3 regions of the Ancylobacter sp. TW_SC_1 genome follow, and region 1 is predicted to be linked to each of the others. Evidence: predicted binding sites of a transcription regulator. Region 1 holds the regulator's gene; each other region holds the start of a gene.
What was found. The regulator HrcA, encoded in region 1, represses chaperone genes, less so after heat shock. The targets are predictions, from matches to a motif close to GTTAGCACTCNCNNNNNGNGAGTGCTAAC.
Positions count from the first base shown of each region.

Region 2: a site for HrcA is predicted at 1,945-1,973, ahead of groES (co-chaperone GroES). Genes of this name have one in related genera too.
Region 3: a site for HrcA is predicted at 3,653-3,681, ahead of groES (co-chaperone GroES). Genes of this name have one in related genera too.

Region 1 covers NZ_CM166365.1:641,532-646,916, reverse strand. Annotated here, with positions in the region: gene coaA (type I pantothenate kinase) at 1-451, shown strand, start outside; gene AC1PZ7_RS02975 (alpha-ketoglutarate-dependent dioxygenase AlkB family protein) at 564-1,208, shown strand; gene AC1PZ7_RS02970 (hypothetical protein) at 1,381-2,205, shown strand; gene grpE (nucleotide exchange factor GrpE) at 2,285-2,905, opposite strand; gene hrcA (heat-inducible transcriptional repressor HrcA) at 2,988-4,088, opposite strand; gene rph (ribonuclease PH) at 4,268-4,981, shown strand; gene rdgB (RdgB/HAM1 family non-canonical purine NTP pyrophosphatase) at 4,978-5,385, shown strand, end outside.
Region 2 covers NZ_CM166365.1:2,589,590-2,594,974, reverse strand. Annotated here, with positions in the region: gene AC1PZ7_RS11985 (DUF2235 domain-containing protein) at 1-668, opposite strand, end outside; gene AC1PZ7_RS11980 (exopolysaccharide biosynthesis protein) at 765-1,367, opposite strand; gene AC1PZ7_RS11975 (usg protein) at 1,493-1,807, opposite strand; gene groES (co-chaperone GroES) at 2,116-2,430, shown strand; gene groL (chaperonin GroEL) at 2,476-4,116, shown strand; gene AC1PZ7_RS11960 (ABC-type transport auxiliary lipoprotein family protein) at 4,457-5,116, opposite strand; gene AC1PZ7_RS11955 (MlaD family protein) at 5,120-5,385, opposite strand, start outside.
Region 3 covers NZ_CM166365.1:4,111,409-4,116,793, forward strand. Annotated here, with positions in the region: gene AC1PZ7_RS19420 (SRPBCC family protein) at 1-21, shown strand, start outside; gene AC1PZ7_RS19425 (ribonuclease HII) at 29-679, opposite strand; gene AC1PZ7_RS19430 (MarC family protein) at 823-1,446, shown strand; gene groL (chaperonin GroEL) at 1,598-3,241, opposite strand; gene groES (co-chaperone GroES) at 3,288-3,584, opposite strand; gene AC1PZ7_RS19445 (phasin) at 3,833-4,324, opposite strand; gene AC1PZ7_RS19450 (phasin family protein) at 4,552-4,938, opposite strand; gene AC1PZ7_RS19455 (ATP-binding protein) at 5,257-5,385, shown strand, end outside.

The DNA.
Region 1 (5,385 bases):
GCCGGCGCGGGCGCCGGTCTACAGCCATTTCAACTACGACGTGACGCCTAACGCCACGGTCGAGGTCGACCAGCCGGACATCCTCATCGTCGAGGGGCTGAACGTGCTGCAGACCAGCCGCCCGCCCAAGGACGGCAAGGGCATTCCCTTCGTCTCCGACTTCTTCGACTTCAAGATCTACATCGACGCCGACGAGACGATCCTGGAGCGCTGGTATGTCGAGCGCTTCATGCAGCTGCGCGAGACCGCCTTCCGCGACCCGAAGGCCTATTTCCATCGCTATTCGAGCCTGACCGACGCGGAGGCGGACGCCACCGCCCGTTCGATCTGGCACTCGATCAACCTGCTGAACCTGCGCGAGAACATCCTGCCAACCCGCCAGCGCGCCGACCTGATCCTGCGCAAGGGTGGCGACCATGAGGTCGAGGTGGTGTCGCTGAGGAAGCTGTGAAAGGGATCGGGCGTCATTGCGGAGCGGCCGCGGGCCGCATCCGGGATCGCGTTCACGGCGGAGAACGATCCCGACTCTCCGCTTCGCACCGGCCGGGATGACGGATGAAAGCATGACCTTGCCCGTCGAAATCGTGCCCGGCTGCCTGTACTGGCCCGGCTGGCTCGACCGGGCGGGGCAGGAGGCGCTGGCCGACGAGCTGCGGCAGCTGCTGGTGCGTGCGCCGCTCTTTGCCCCGCGCATGCCGCGCACCGGCAAGCCGTTCTCGGTGCGGATGTCCAATTGCGGGCCGCTCGGCTGGGTGTCGGACCAGGCCGGCTATCGCTACCAGCCGACCCATCCTGAGACTGGCGAGCCCTGGCCGCCCATGCCGGCTGTGCTGCTGGCCGCCTGGGACGAACTCGCCGGCACCGTGCTGAGGCCGCAGGCCTGCCTGATCAACTGGTACGCGCCGGGCGCCCGCATGGGGCTGCACCAGGACCGCGACGAGGAGGAGTTCGCCGCGCCGGTGCTCTCGCTCTCGCTCGGCGACACGGCGCTGTTCCGCATCGGCGGCACCGCGCGCAGCGATCCCACGCGCTCGATCCGCCTCGCCTCGGGCGACGCGCTGCTGCTCTCCGGCCCCTCGCGCCTCGCCTTCCACGGCATTGATCGCATTCTGCCCGACAGCTCGACCTTGCTGAAGCAGCCCGGTCGCATCAATCTGACGTTACGGCGGGTGCATCGTGGCGAGGCGAGCGAAATTCCGCCTTGTTGAGCCCGCAGAAAAGGCGAAGTTCCGGCTCCCTGAACGTGAAGGATTGCGAATGCGCCTTGTTTTTCGTGTTGCCGCCGCCGCCATTATTTCCCTTCTAGCCCTCGGACTTCCCGTTTCCGCGCAAGTCGTTTTTCCCAATGAGGGCACGATCGGCCTGGTTCCGCTGCAGGGGATGAGCGAAATTCCGGGCGTGCCGGGCTTCCAGGACCGCGCCGCCAAGGCGTCGATCCTCATTCTCGAAATGCCGAAGCCGGCCTTCCAGGAGATCGCCACCCATTTCGCGCCGGAAGAGCTGCAGAAGCAGGGCGTGACGGTCGAGGAGCGCCGCGACGTCGAGCTCGCCGACGGCGTGAAGGCCCTGCTGCTCAAGGGCTACCAGACGGTCGGCGCCGTCGCGCTGAAGAAGTGGATCCTGGTCGCTGGCGGCAAGGAACAGACCGGCATGGTGACGGTGCAGTTCCCGGAGGCCGCCTCTGCCACCTATTCGGACAAGGCGGTCGAACAGTCGCTCAAGACCGTGGTGTTCCGCGCCCCGCCGAGCACGCAGGAGCTGCTCGCCCGCCTGCCCTTCAAACTCGGCGACCTCAAGAGCTACAGCGTCCTGAAGGTGCTCGGCACCAGCGCTGTGCTGCTGACCAAGAGCGAGAAGGGGGAGCCGGATCCGGACAGCCAGTCCTTCTTCATCGTCGCGGCCGGCCCGGGTGAGATCCGCGAGGACGAGCGCGAGGCCGTCGCCAAGCGGGCGATCGCCAGCGTTCCCGGCATCAAGGAGCTGCGGGTGGATCGCGGCGGTCCGCTGCGCATCGGCGGCCAGCCCGGCTTCGAGGTGATCGCCAGCGCGCTCGACATGAAGAACGGCAAGCCGGTCAAGGTGGCGCAATGGCTGCGCTTCGGGCGTTCCGGCTATCTGCGCATGGTCGGGGTGGCACCGGCGGAGAATTTCGACGCCGATTTCAGCGCCATGCGCGCTCTGCGCGACAGCATCGAGATGCGCTGAGGATCACGAGGCCCCGCAGAGGGGCCTCGTCGTTCCGGGGCCTCGTCATTTCGGGGCTTCGTCGCTTCGGGACCGGCCGTCAGCCCTCGGTGCCGGTGGTCTCGGCCGGCGCGGCCTTCGGTCCGCCCTTCGAGACGCCGACCAGAGCCGGGCGCAGCACGCGCTCGCCGAGCTTGTAGCCGGGCTGGATGACCTGCACGACGGTGCCGGAGGGCACCTCGGCATTGGGCACCTCGAACATCGCCTGGTGCTGGTTCGGGTCGAACTTCGTGCCTTCCGCCTCGATGCGCGAGACGCCGTGCTTGCCGAGCGTCTGCGTCAGCGCCCGGCCGGTGAGGTCGATGCCGTCGAGCAGCGTCTTCAGCGTGCCTTCGGCCTTCTCGCGGGCCTCGGCGTCGATAGCGCCCAGCGCCCGCTCGAAATCGTCGGCGACGGTCAGGATGTCGCGGGCGAAGCCGGTGATGCCGTAGACCTTGGCGTCGGCCACCTCGCGCTCGGCGCGGCGGCGCACATTGTCGGCCTCCGCGAAGGCGCGCAGGAACTTGTCCTTGAGCGTGGCGATCTCTGCCTCCAGCCGCTCCTTTTCGGCCGCGAACTGGGCGGCGAGGTCGTCCGCTGCCGCCGGTGCGCCATCCTCCACGCCGGGAGTCTGCGCCGCCATGTCGGGCTGGTCGGCCGGATTGCGGTTCTCGTCGCTCATAAGCACCTCGTCGGGAGATTGGATTTGTCCGCGGGACGATGTCGCGCGGACGCCCGCCATATCGGGTCGCGCAAGGGAAAAATCAAGCCGCGTCAATCCCCGGACCGCCCAGTACGCGGCTGACCACGCGGGCGGTGAAGTCGACCATGGGGACGATGCGGGCATAGTTCAGCCGCGTCGGGCCGATCACCCCGAGCACGCCGACCACCCGGCCCTGCCCGTCGCGATAGGGTGCGACGATGGTGGAGGAGCCGGACAGCGAGAACAGCTTGTTCTCCGAGCCGATGAAGATGCGCAGCCCCTGCGCGCCCTCGGCGCGTCCGAGCAGGTCCACCACTTCCTGCTTGGCCTCGAGATCGTCGAACAGCAGGCGCACGCGTTCCAGGTCCTCGATCGCCCTGAGATCGTGCAGCAGCCGGGTCTGGCCGCGCACGATGAGGCGCCGTTCCGCCTTCTCGCCGCCGGACCAGCTTGCCAGCCCGGTCTCGACCACCCGCGCCGTGACCTCGTCGAGCTCGGCGCGGCGGGCGGCGAGGGTGCGCTCCACCTCGTCGCGCAGTTCCGCCAGCGTGCGCCCGCGCGTCAGCGAGCTCAGGAAATTGGTCGCCTCGACCAGTGCCGAGGAGGGCAGCCCCTTGGGCAGCTGAACCAGCCGGTTCTCCACCTCGCCATCCTCGGAGACGAGGATGAGCAGCGCCCGGCTGGCGTCGAGCGGCACGAATTCGATGTGCTTGAGACGCGCGTCGGTCTTGCTGGCGGTGACGACGCCGGCGCCGCGCGACAGGCCGGAGAGCAGGTTCGAGGCCTCGGCCAGCACGCCGTCCACGGTCTGGGCACGGGCGGCGGCCTGCACCTGCGTCTCGATCGAATTGCGCTCGTCCTCGGAGACGTCGCCGATCTCCAGCAGCGCGTCGACGAAGAAGCGCAGGCCGCGCTCGGTCGGCAGGCGCCCGGCGCTGGTGTGCGGGGCATAGATCAGGCCCGCCGCTTCGAGATCCGCCATCACGTTGCGCACCGAGGCGGGCGACAGCATCATCGGGATCAGCCGCGAGATGTTGCGCGAGCCGGCGGGCTCGCCTGTCGCGAGATAGGTCTCGACGATCTGGCGGAAGATTTCGCGCGAGCGCTCGTCGAGCCGGGCGAGCTGCGGCGCGGTGGCGGACAGCAGTGGATCGAGGGGCATTGCCTGACCTGTCGTTCCTTGAGGCTCGCCGAATACGGCGCCGCCCTATTATCTCGGCAATCGTGCGCCATGTTCAAGCGAGCGCCGGCGCTCCGGCGGCGATTGCGCCGGCGGCGTGCCGCCCTTACAAGGGCCGGCCGGACGGGTTGTGCCGTCCCGTCCTTCAGGAGACCTGCCGCATGCGTCCTTCCCGCCGCCTTCCCGACGAGATGCGGGCTGTCAGCTTCGAGCGCGGCGTGCTGCGCCATGCCGAGGGTTCCTGCCTGGTGAAGTTCGGCGAGACCCATGTGCTCGTGGCAGCCACGCTGGAAGAGCGCCTGCCGCCCTGGCTGAAGGGGCAGGGCCGCGGCTGGGTGACGGCCGAATACGGCATGCTGCCGCGCGCCACCCATGAGCGCACGCGCCGCGAGGTGACGACCGGCAAGCCTTCCGGCCGCACCCAGGAGATCCAGCGCCTGATCGGCCGCTCGCTGCGCGCCGTGGTCGACCTCGAGAAGCTCGGCGAGCGCCAGATCACCATCGATTGCGACGTGATCCAGGCCGATGGCGGTACCCGCACCGCCTCCGTCACCGGCGCCTGGATCGCACTGCATGACTGCCTGAGCTGGATGAAGTCGCGCGGCATGCTGCCGACCATTCCGCTGCGCGACAATCTCGCCGCCGTCTCCTGCGGCATCGTCGACGGCGAGCCGCGCCTCGACCTCGACTATGCCGAGGATTCGGAGGCCCATGCCGACGTCAACTTCGTGATGACCGGCTCGGGCGGCTTCGTCGAGGTGCAGGGCACGGCCGAGAAGACGCCGTTCACCGAGGATGAGTTCAACGCCATGCTCGGCCTCGCCCGCAAGGGCATCGGCAAGCTGGTCGACCTGCAGAAGCTGGCGGTGTCATGAGCCAGGAGCAGCCGCGCCGCCTCGAGGGCCGCATCGTCATCGCCACGCATAACCCCGGCAAGCTGGAGGAAATGCGCGGCCTGCTCGCGCCCTATGGCGTCGAGGCGGTGTCGGCTGGCGAGCTTGAGCTGCCGGAGCCGGATGAGACCGGCCTCACCTTCGCCGAGAATGCCCGCATCAAGGCGGTTTCCGCCGCGAAGGCGTCCGGCCTGCCGGCCTTCGCCGACGATTCCGGCCTGTGCGTGGACGCGCTCGGCGGCGCGCCGGGGCTCTACACCGCGCGTTGGGCGGGGCCCGAGAAGGACTTCATGGCGGCGATGACCCGCGTCGAGGAGGAGCTGCGCGATGCCGGCGCCGAGCTGCCGGACCTGCGCCGCGGCTATTTCATCTCCGCGCTCTGCCTC
Region 2 (5,385 bases), 1.9 Mb from region 1:
TCGATCGCCACGGCGTGCAGCGAATGATCGATGACCGACGACAGCGTCGTGTCGTGGAATTGGTAGCGGCTGCGGCGGCCGACAAGATAGTCCGTGACGTCGAGCGGCACGCCGAGCGCGCCGACCGTGTCGAACACTCCGAGGATCCGGATGCGCACGTCCTCGTGGCAAAGCTCCCTCAGCCTCAGCCCTTCCTTGGGATAGCGGTCCTTGGCGTCGGTGCGGTAGTGCAGCCAGGTGGCCTCCTCATTTTCCCGCGTGCAGCTGTCGCGGCGCAGCAGGCCGCTGGCGCCCACATATCCGGCAAGGCTGCTCGCCGTGAAGGCCCCGCGCGAGAAGCCGAAGATGTAGATCTCGTCTCCCGGCTCATAGAAGTGGCTGAGAAATTTGTAGGCCTGGCGAACATTGACATCGAGGCCCTTCCCGGTGCCGCCGCCGAGCAATTTGTCGAGCCCGCCCAGCGTGCCGACACCCTCGTCGTAATAGACGCGCTGCTCGACGCCGTCGGTGATCCCCGGCTGCAGCATGTCGCGCAGCCGGACGATGTTGGTGATCTCCTCGCCATCGGCCGTGTTCCACGTGCCGTCGAGGCAGAGGATCAGCCGCTTGCGCGCATTGGCGGGCGCCGGATGCGCCGCCGACCCCGTCCGCCCATCCGCCGATGCCATCTCCGCCCCACACAAATCGATTGTGCCCAGACCTTGATAGCATCCTATGGTTGTATTTCACGGAATGCAACCGCCGGCACATGTCGCTTCCGGCGATCAGATGTAGGCGACGGCGCCCTGGAACAGCAGCCAGCTCAGCAGCCCCATCACACCGAAGCTGATGAGCGTGGCGACCACGCCGGCGATGATGAAAACGCCGTCACGCTCGACCAGGCCGAGGCCAAGGATGACCACCGCGATACCCGGCGGCAGATTGCCGAAGATCGGGATCGGCAGCAGCAGCAGCAGGCCAAGCAGCAGCACCATGCCGCCCAGCACGAAGCGCGCCGAGGCGCTGGAGAAATAGGGCAGCCGCGGGCGCGAATAGCCCTCGAAGCGACGGATCCACTTCAGCGAGCCGTGCACGATCTTCTCGAGCAGCGTGCGCGAGATCGTGCGGTTGGCCAGCCAGCGCGGCAGCCACAGCTCGTCGCGCCCCACCAGCATCTGTCCGCCGACAAGGCAGAGCAGGATGCCGCAGATCACCGGCAGGCCCGGCGGCATGGGCAGGCAGTTCGGCAGGCCCAGCAGAAGGATGGACAGGCCGAAGGCGCGGTTGCGCAGCGCGTGCACGATCTCGCCCACGCCGATACGCTCCGCCGAATGGGCGGTGACGATGGCGGAGAGCAGCTCCGACGTACGCGGCGAGCGATGATCCAAGGGGCTGACCAGATGCCTGCATTCCGACGGGACCCGGCATTGGGCCCCTTTTCGCCGTCCTCATAGCACGTCGTAAGCGACATTAAGAGGGCAGCGCGATCAAAAGACAGGCAAAGCCGCAAGGCTCAGTTCAGCAGGAAAACTCCGTCCACGCTGCGCAGCTCCGCCGGGCCGATGAGCCGCGAATGGGCCACCTTAACCGAATGCAGCGGCCCCTCCAGCTCCCGCTTCCAGAATTCCAGGAAGCGGTTCAGCTCCGGAAAATGCGGACACAGATCGTAATGCTGCCAGAGATAGCTTTGCAGAATCGCCGGGTGGTCCGGCATCCGGTAGAGGATCTCGGCCGTGGTCAGCCCGTAACCGGAAAGCTGCCGCCGGAAGTCCTCCGTCACCACCCTGCCCGACGCCACGCCCTTCGACGATACCCCATGACCTGCCATGCGGACCTCCTTTCGCGACCGAATCCGATTGTGCGGCCGGCCGGAGTCGCCGACAAGGTGAATTTTTCAAATTCATGTTCAAATTCAATGCACTAGCAGCATATTCACTTGAGTGCTGACAGTGCTGTCCGCGCCCTGTTGGCACTCAGGCTGCACGACTGCCAATTTTTTGCCCCGCGCACCTTGCGCCGCTTTCGCCCGGCGCCTAGATGTCCGAGCGGTAGCGTGCCGCAACGCTGGCTGCCTTCAGGGTGCCGGCCGGTGCGTTTGCCGGATCAAACGATCTTCCAGAATTTTGGAGAGAACCGATGAAGTTCCGTCCCCTGCATGACCGGGTCGTGGTCAAGCGCGTTGACGCGGAAGAGAAGACCGCGGGCGGCATCATCATTCCCGACTCGGCCAAGGAAAAGCCCTCGCAGGGCGAAGTGATCGCGGTCGGCCCCGGCGCGCGCGACGAAGCGGGCAAGCTCGTGCCGCCCGACGTCAAGGCCGGCGATAGGGTGCTGTTCGGCAAGTGGTCGGGCACCGAGGTCAAGATCGACGGCGTCGATTACCTCATCATGAAAGAGTCCGACATCCTCGGCGTGCTGGAAGGCACCACCGCGGCCAAGAAGGCCGCGTGAGGTCGCCCCTTACGCTGCTCGCAACGCTTCACCGGAGAAAAGATCATGTCTGCCAAGGAAGTTAAGTTTGCTGGCGACGCGCGCGAGAAGATGCTGCGCGGCGTCGACATCCTCGCCAACGCGGTGAAGGTCACGTTGGGTCCGAAGGGCCGCAACGTTGTCATCGAGAAGAGCTTCGGCGCTCCGCGCATCACCAAGGACGGTGTCACCGTCGCCAAGGAAATCGAGCTCGAGGACAAGTTCGAGAACATGGGCGCGCAGATGGTGCGCGAAGTGGCCTCGAAGTCCAACGACCTCGCCGGCGACGGCACCACCACCGCCACCGTGCTCGCCCAGGCGATCGTGCGCGAGGGCGCCAAGTCAGTAGCCGCCGGCATGAACCCGATGGACCTCAAGCGCGGCATCGACCTCGCCGTCGAGGCCATCGTGGCGGACCTCAAGAAGAACGCCAAGAAGGTGACCTCCAACAGCGAGATCGCCCAGGTCGGCACCATCTCCGCCAATGGCGACGCCGAGATCGGCAAGTATCTCGCCGAGGCGATGCAGAAGGTCGGCAATGAGGGCGTGATCACCGTCGAGGAGGCCAAGACCGCCGAGACCGAGCTCGACGTGGTCGAAGGCATGCAGTTCGACCGTGGCTACCTCTCGCCCTACTTCATCACCAACGCCGAGAAGATGCGCGTCGACTTCGAGGATCCCTACATCCTCATCCACGAGAAGAAGCTCTCGGGCCTCCAGGAGCTGCTGCCGGTCCTCGAGGCCGTGGTGCAGACCTCCAAGCCGCTCCTCATCATCGCCGAGGACATCGAGGGCGAGGCGCTCGCCACGCTGGTCGTCAACAAGCTGCGCGGCGGCCTCAAGGTCGCGGCCGTCAAGGCGCCGGGCTTCGGCGACCGCCGCAAGGCCATGCTGCAGGACATCGCCATCCTGACCGGCGGTACCGCGATCTCCGACGATCTCGGCATCAAGCTCGACACGGTGACCCTCAACATGCTCGGCCGCGCCAAGAAGGTGGTGATCGAGAAGGAGAACACCACCATCGTCGACGGCAACGGCTCGAAGAAGGACATCGAGGGCCGCGTCGCGCAGATCAAGGCGCAGATCGAGGAGACCACCTCGGACTACGACCGCGAGAAGCTGCAGGAGCGCCTGGCCAAGCTCGCCGGCGGCGTCGCGGTGATCCGCGTCGGCGGCGCGACCGAGGTTGAGGTCAAGGAGAAGAAGGACCGCGTCGACGACGCGCTGCACGCCACCCGCGCGGCGGTCGAGGAAGGCGTCCTTCCGGGCGGCGGCGTCGCCCTGCTGCGCGCGATCAAGGCGCTGGACGGCGTCAAGACTGCCAATGCCGACCAGAAGACCGGCGTCGACATCGTCCGCAAGGCGGTTCAGTACCCCGCTCGCCAGATCGCGTCCAATGCCGGCGAAGACGGTTCGCTGATCGTCGGCCGCATCCTGGAGAAGGACAGCTACTCCTTCGGCTTCAACGCCCAGACCGGCGAGTATGTCGACATGTACAAGGCCGGCGTCATCGACCCGGCCAAGGTGCTGCGCTCGGCGATCCAGAACGCGGCCTCCGTGGCCTCGCTGCTGATCACCACCGAGGCGATGATCGCCGACATCCCGAAGAAGGGCGGCGCCGCCTCCCCGGCGATGCCGGGCGGCGGCATGGGCGGCATGGACTTCTGAGGAAGTCCATCCGCCCCTGCGGTTCGCTAAGTGCCGAAACCGGGCAAGCCCGGTTTCGGTGGCGGCATGGACTTCTGAGGACGTCCATCCACCCCTGCGGTTCGTCGAGCACCGAAACCGGGCAGGCCCGGTTTCGGTGGCGGCATGGACTTCTGAGGACGTCCTTCCTCATTGCGAAACCCGAGGGCGCGGCGCGAGCCGCGCCCTTTTCGTTTGCGCTCCCGGAAAGAGCGCCATCCCCGGCTTGCCCACCGTCGACAGCCATCGCCCGGACCAGCCGGAAAACAAAAAGCCCGGCCAATGGCCGGGCTTTTTCAGTATCCCTTCGATCAGGCCGTTCTCAGAACCGGCTCGACGCCCAGCGCACGATCTGCACGAAGACCTCGTCGGACGCGGCGTCCAGTGCCTGCGTCGCGTCGGGGCCGCTGGTCGAAGAGGCCGGGGCCCGTGCGGTGAAGACATGGGCGGCGGCGATCCGGCCCGACGCCGAGCCGACGATCTTCACCGAGACCTCGACCACGGCCTCCGGCCCGCCCTCATAGGTGCGGATCCCGAAGGCTCGCAGGTCCGACAGCAGCATGTAGTCGGCGCTCAGCCCGTCGCCGGCGCGCCCGACCGAGCGGCCGCGATTGCCGTTCTCGAACGATTCGATCAGCCGCGCCTGGAACAGCGCCGGCAAACGGTCGCTCCATTGCGCGCGGTCGAGATAGGTGATCTGGCCGGGCTGCGGCTCGACGACGATCCGCTCGGTGTCGAGCACTGCCAGCGCGCTCGGCGGACCGATCACGAGCAACCCCGTCCCGCGGCGCGGCGCGTTGAAATCCGCCGGCGCGCTCAGGTCGAAGGTCGGCACCGATTTGTCGCCGCCGGACAGCAGCGTGCCGCAACCGCCGAGCATCAGGGCAACAGCCAGAACGCTCGCACGGCCGGCAAGCCTGCGGCACCTTTCGTCAAAGGTCACTCTTAAGCCCCTGCCGCCGTCACGTCCCCAGAGCCCCATCGGCTACCGCCCACTGTAATTGGGAACGTTCGACCCGCCAAAGATGAATTGGCGGGGGTTACGTTCGAAATTACGGAAAACGCGCTCGATCTCCGCCAGCGTGCGCCGTCCGTCCACCGCCAGCGCCTCGTACTGACGCAGCCCAGGCCCGGTGAACTTGTTGAGATTGACCGAAAGTTCGGCAGTGCGGGTGTCGAGATTGGCCGCGAGCTTGCGCACCTCGGTGGCAGCGCCGCTGATCTCGTTGAACATGCCCTTGCCTTCCTCGC
Region 3 (5,385 bases), 1.4 Mb from region 1:
GAACCGGACATCCGGCAGTAGAGCGCTTCTACTCCGCCGCCTTCGGTGCCGGCATCCCCAGCGCCAGCCGCGCCCGCACGGGCGCGAAGGAAGTGCGGTGGTGACGGCACGCGCCGAGCGCCGCCAATGCCTGCGCGTGCTCGGGCGTGCCATAGCCCATGTGCCGTTCGAAGCCATAGCCGGGATGCGCCGCGCCAAGCGCGGCCATCAGCCGGTCGCGCGTGACCTTGGCGACGATGGAGGCGGCGGCGATGGAGGCGACGAGGCCGTCGCCGCCGATGATGGTACGCGCGGCGCAGGGAACCGGCGGCAGGTCGTTGCCGTCCACCAGCACGAGACGCGGCGCGCAGGGCAGGCCCGCCACGGCCCTCGCCAGCGCCCAGAGCGTCGCCTGACGGATATTCTGCCCGTCGATCCGTGCCGGCGGCGCAAAGGCCAGCGAGACCTCGGCGGTGGCGCAGATGAGGTCGAACAGCCTCTCGCGCTGGAGCACCGACAGCCGTTTGGAATCGTCGAGCCCCTCGGGCACCCGCGCCGGGTCCAGCACCACGGCGCAGGCGACCACCGGCCCGGCCCACGGACCGCGCCCCACCTCGTCCACCCCGGCAACCGGAACGTCACCCGCCTTGTGCGCGGCGCGCTCCAATGAAAAGTCCGGCTTCTGTCGTGGGGCGGCCATGTTCGGGGGTCTCAGATACGAGTCGGCGCCGCTCCGGCGACGCCGGCGCACGATGCCGATCCGGCGGGCGGGACGCAACCGCGCACGGGTGGAGCTGGCGCACTAAAGCGGGCGGCATAGCGTCTCGTCGAAGCGAGTGAGCCATGAACTGGTCTGAACGTGTTCAGGAATTCGTCACCCTCTGGGTCGTCATCGATCCGCTCGGCACCCTGCCCGTCTTCCTCGCCGTCACCACCGGGCTTGGTGCGGCAGACCGCAGCAAGGCCGCAATCCTGTCGACCCTGGTCGCCTTCGGCGTGCTGGTCTTCTTCGCCATGGCCGGCCACTGGCTGCTGCGCTCGATGGAGGTGTCGATCGAATCCTTCCAGATCGCCGGCGGCATCGTGCTGTTCCTGTTCGCGCTGACCATGATTCATGGCACGAGCCACGCGGACATGCAGGCGCCCGCCGAGCACAACCCGGTCGAGATCGCCATCTATCCGCTCGCCATCCCCTCCATCGCCAGCCCCGGCGCGATGCTGGCCGCCGTGGTGCTGACCGACAATGCGCGGCACGACTTTCCCGACCGCGCGATGACCATCCTCATCTTCAGCCTGGTGCTGCTGGTCACGCTGGCCATCATGCTGACCGCCAGCAAGCTGGTGCATCTCATCGGGCGTGGCGGCGCCTCGATCATCAGCCGGGTGATGGGCATGATCCTCGCCGCGCTCGCGGTCGATCTGGTGCTCGGCGCCGCCGCCCAGTGGCTGCACCTGCCGCCGATCTGACCAGCGACCCCATAAACGAAAAGGGCGCGGCTCGCGCCGCGCCCTTCCGATAATCGGGACGAGATAGATTTCCTCAGAAATCCATGCCGCCACCGAAACCGGGCCTGCCCGGTTTCGGCACTCAGCGAACCGCGGGGGCGGATGGACTTCCTCAGAAGTCCATGCCGCCCATGCCGCCCATGCCGCCACCCGGCATGGCGGGGGCCGCCGCCGGCTTCGGCAGCTCGGCGATCATCGCCTCGGTGGTGATCAGCAGGCCGGCGACCGAGCCGGCATCCTGCAGCGCCGTGCGCACGACCTTGGCCGGGTCGACGATGCCGGAAGCGATCATGTCGACGAACTGCTCGGTCTGTGCGTTGAAGCCGAAGTTCTGGTCCTTCGATTCCAGCACCTTGCCGACCACGATCGAACCCTCGACGCCGGAATTCTCGGCGATCTGGCGGATCGGGGCCTCAAGCGCGCGCAGCACGATCTTGATGCCGGCCTGGATGTCCGGGTTGTCGGAGGTGAGCTTCTCGACCGCCTTCTTGGCGCGCAGCAGGGCGATGCCGCCGCCGGGGACGATGCCTTCCTGCACAGCCGCGCGGGTGGCGTTGAGCGCGTCGTCGACGCGGTCCTTCTTCTCCTTGACCTCGACCTCGGTCGCGCCGCCGACGCGGATCACCGCGACGCCGCCGGCGAGCTTAGCCAGGCGCTCCTGCAGCTTCTCGCGGTCGTAGTCCGAGGAGGTCTCCTCGATCTGCGCCTTGATCTGCGCGACGCGGCCCTCGATGTCCTTCTTCTTGCCGACGCCGTCGACAATGGTGGTCTTTTCCTTCTCGATGATCACCTTCTTGGCGCGGCCGAGCATGTCGAGACCGACACTCTCAAGCTTGATGCCGAGTTCCTCGGAGATCACCTGGCCGCCGGTGAGGATGGCGATGTCCTCGAGCATGGCCTTGCGGCGGTCGCCGAAGCCCGGAGCCTTGACAGCCGCGACCTTGAGGCCGCCGCGCAGCTTGTTGACGACCAGCGTGGCGAGCGCCTCGCCCTCGACGTCCTCGGCGATGATCAGCAGCGGCTTGCCCGACTGCACGACCTGCTCAAGCACCGGCAGGATCGCCTGGAGACCGGAGAGCTTCTTGTCGAAGATGAGCATGTAGGGATCTTCGAGATCCACCGTCATCTTCTCGGCATTGGTAACGAAGTAGGGCGAGAGGTAGCCGCGGTCGAACTGCATGCCTTCGACCACCTCGAGCTCGGTCTCGGCGGTCTTGGCTTCCTCGACGGTGATCACGCCCTCATTGCCGACCTTCTGCATCGCGCCGGCGATCATCTCGCCGATCGACGCGTCGCCATTGGCGGAGATGGTGCCGACCTGCGCGACTTCGTCGGTGTTCTTCACCTTCTTGGCGCGCTTCTCGATATCCTTGATCGCCTCGGCGACGGCGAGGTCGATGCCGCGCTTGAGGTCCATCGGGTTCATGCCGGCGGCAACCGACTTGGCGCCCTCGCGCACGATCGCCTGGGCGAGCACGGTGGCGGTGGTGGTGCCGTCGCCGGCGAGGTCGTTGGTCTTGGAAGCGACTTCGCGCACGAGCTGGGCGCCGAGGTTCTCGAACCGGTCCTCAAGCTCGATTTCCTTGGCGACGGTGACACCGTCCTTGGTGATCCGGGGCGCGCCGAAGCTCTTCTCGATGACGACGTTGCGGCCCTTCGGGCCCAACGTGACCTTCACCGCGTTGGCGAGAATATCGACACCGCGCAGCATGCGCTCGCGCGCATCGCCAGCAAATTTTACGTCCTTGGCAGCCATGTGGCCTACTCCTGAATTCAGCTATGTCCGGGTGAACGCGTCGGCGTCAGCCGACGATGCCCATGACGTCGGATTCCTTCATGATCAGCAGGTCCTGACCGTCGATCTTGACCTCGGTGCCCGACCACTTGCCGAACAGCACCTTGTCGCCGGCCTTGACGTCGAGCGGCACCAGCTTGCCCGCCTCGTCGCGGCCACCGGGGCCGACAGCGACGACTTCGCCCTGCGAGGGCTTTTCCTTGGCGCTATCGGGAATGATGATGCCGCCCGCGGTCTTCTCTTCCGCGTCGAGACGCTTCACCACGATGCGGTCGTGCAGGGGGCGGAACTTCAGCTTGGCCATCGGTTGATCCTCGATCTTCCTGTCTCGCGCCGGCATGGCGCTCGTGAGCAGCAATAGGCTGGGCAGTTACTAGCACTCCTTCGAATGGAGTGCCAAACCGCCGCCGAGATAGGAACGCCGCCGAAGGGAGTCAAGCGAGGGGCGCAGGGAAATCGCGCGTGCGGCGCGCGCGGGCGCGAGCCGCGTCGGCACGAAAAAACCCGGCCCGCGCGAGCGGACCGGGTTCTGAATGTTCGAAGAAGCGGCGATCAGGCCGACTTCTTGATGGTCTTCTCGACCGAGGCCTTGATCGGCTCGGCGGTGTCGGTCGCCACTTTCTGGGCCAGCGTCGACAGTTCCTTGGCCTGGGCCGAGAGCACGTCGAACTGCTTGCGCAGATGGCCGGTCGACAGTTCGACCGCTTCCGACACGCTCTTGGCGCCGAACAGCGCGCCGACATAGTCGAAGGCCGCATTCACATTGGTGCGCAAGGATTCCAGCGCCACCGCATTGTACTCGACCAGACCCTTGGAGGCGGTCGTATAGGTATCCTCGAGAAGGTCGGTGGTCTCCTCGGCGCTGGTCTTCAACTTCTCATACGCCTCGCGCGCGCTCTGCACGCTCTTTTCCGCCATCTCGCGCATGGCGGCGGGAACTTCGAGGTTCGGCATGTCCAGCTTGGGCATCGCCGCCTCGAAAGCGGACGTCGCGGCCTTGGCGGCCTTCTTCGGGGACGGCGTCACGGGGGTAGCCTCAACCATGGGTTTCTCCACGAATTCGCGGTGGATCCAGGATGGCGACGACCGCTTCCGCGTTTGCGACCGTGCCTGACCGGCGAAGCCGCTTCGGGATGACGACCCGAGGCTCCACCTTGTCTCGCGGATAATAATTGTGCATTGCAATATCATATTGCAATGCACAATCAACCCATTCCTGCGATTTTTTTCGCGTCGCGGCCCGCAGACGGCGCCCTGGCCTTGCTCGCGGCTTATTTGCCGGCCTTCTGCAGCGCAGCGGCGAGGCCAGACGCCGCGCCGGCATGCTCGCCCAACGTCTTGGTCTGCTCGGTGAGGCGCGCGGCCTGCTCCTTCACATAGTCGGCGTGCAGGCGCGTCCATTCGTCGACCGTGGTCGCCTTGGCGAGGCGGGAGGCGAAATCGAAGCCAGCGGCGATGTTCGCCTCGGCGAAGTCGAGCGTGGTGCGGCCGAGATCGCGGGCGTTGTCATGCGCCGCGTCAAACTGGCGGCCGGCATCGTCCAGCGCCTTGTGCGCGGCATCGATGAAGCCGTCGATCGCGGCGCGCGCCTGATCGACGCCCTGCTCGGCGATCGTGCGCAGTTCCGGGGGGATTTCGAGTTTTGGATCGTCGGCCATGGCGCAAACTCCCTCCTTCTGACGATGCCTCATCCTAGGCAACCGAGGGCGGAGCAACATCCGGCCAGATGCCTACGACCAAAGTAGTATCGCTGCCGCAAAAGGCAATCGAATTCGGCGGATCGGGCCTCGCCGGTTGCAAGTGGTTAACCGGTATCGGTGGCAACCGATTAACCGGAATTGATGAAGCTGGAACGACAGGGGCGGCGGCGCATGGCACGGGACGCCGGCCGGCATTATTGTTAGCTTCCGGCGGCGGGTCCAATCTCGACCCGTCGCCCATATCCGGTTCGCACCGGCGGGGTCACTCAGACGATCATGAACACACCGACGGACGGTTTCGGCAGCTTGGCGATCGACGCGCTGCGCGCCCAGGCGGCCACCGCCCTCGCGGCGGCGGCGCCGGCCGTGCTCGCGCATGTCGACGGCACGCTGATCGCGGCCAAT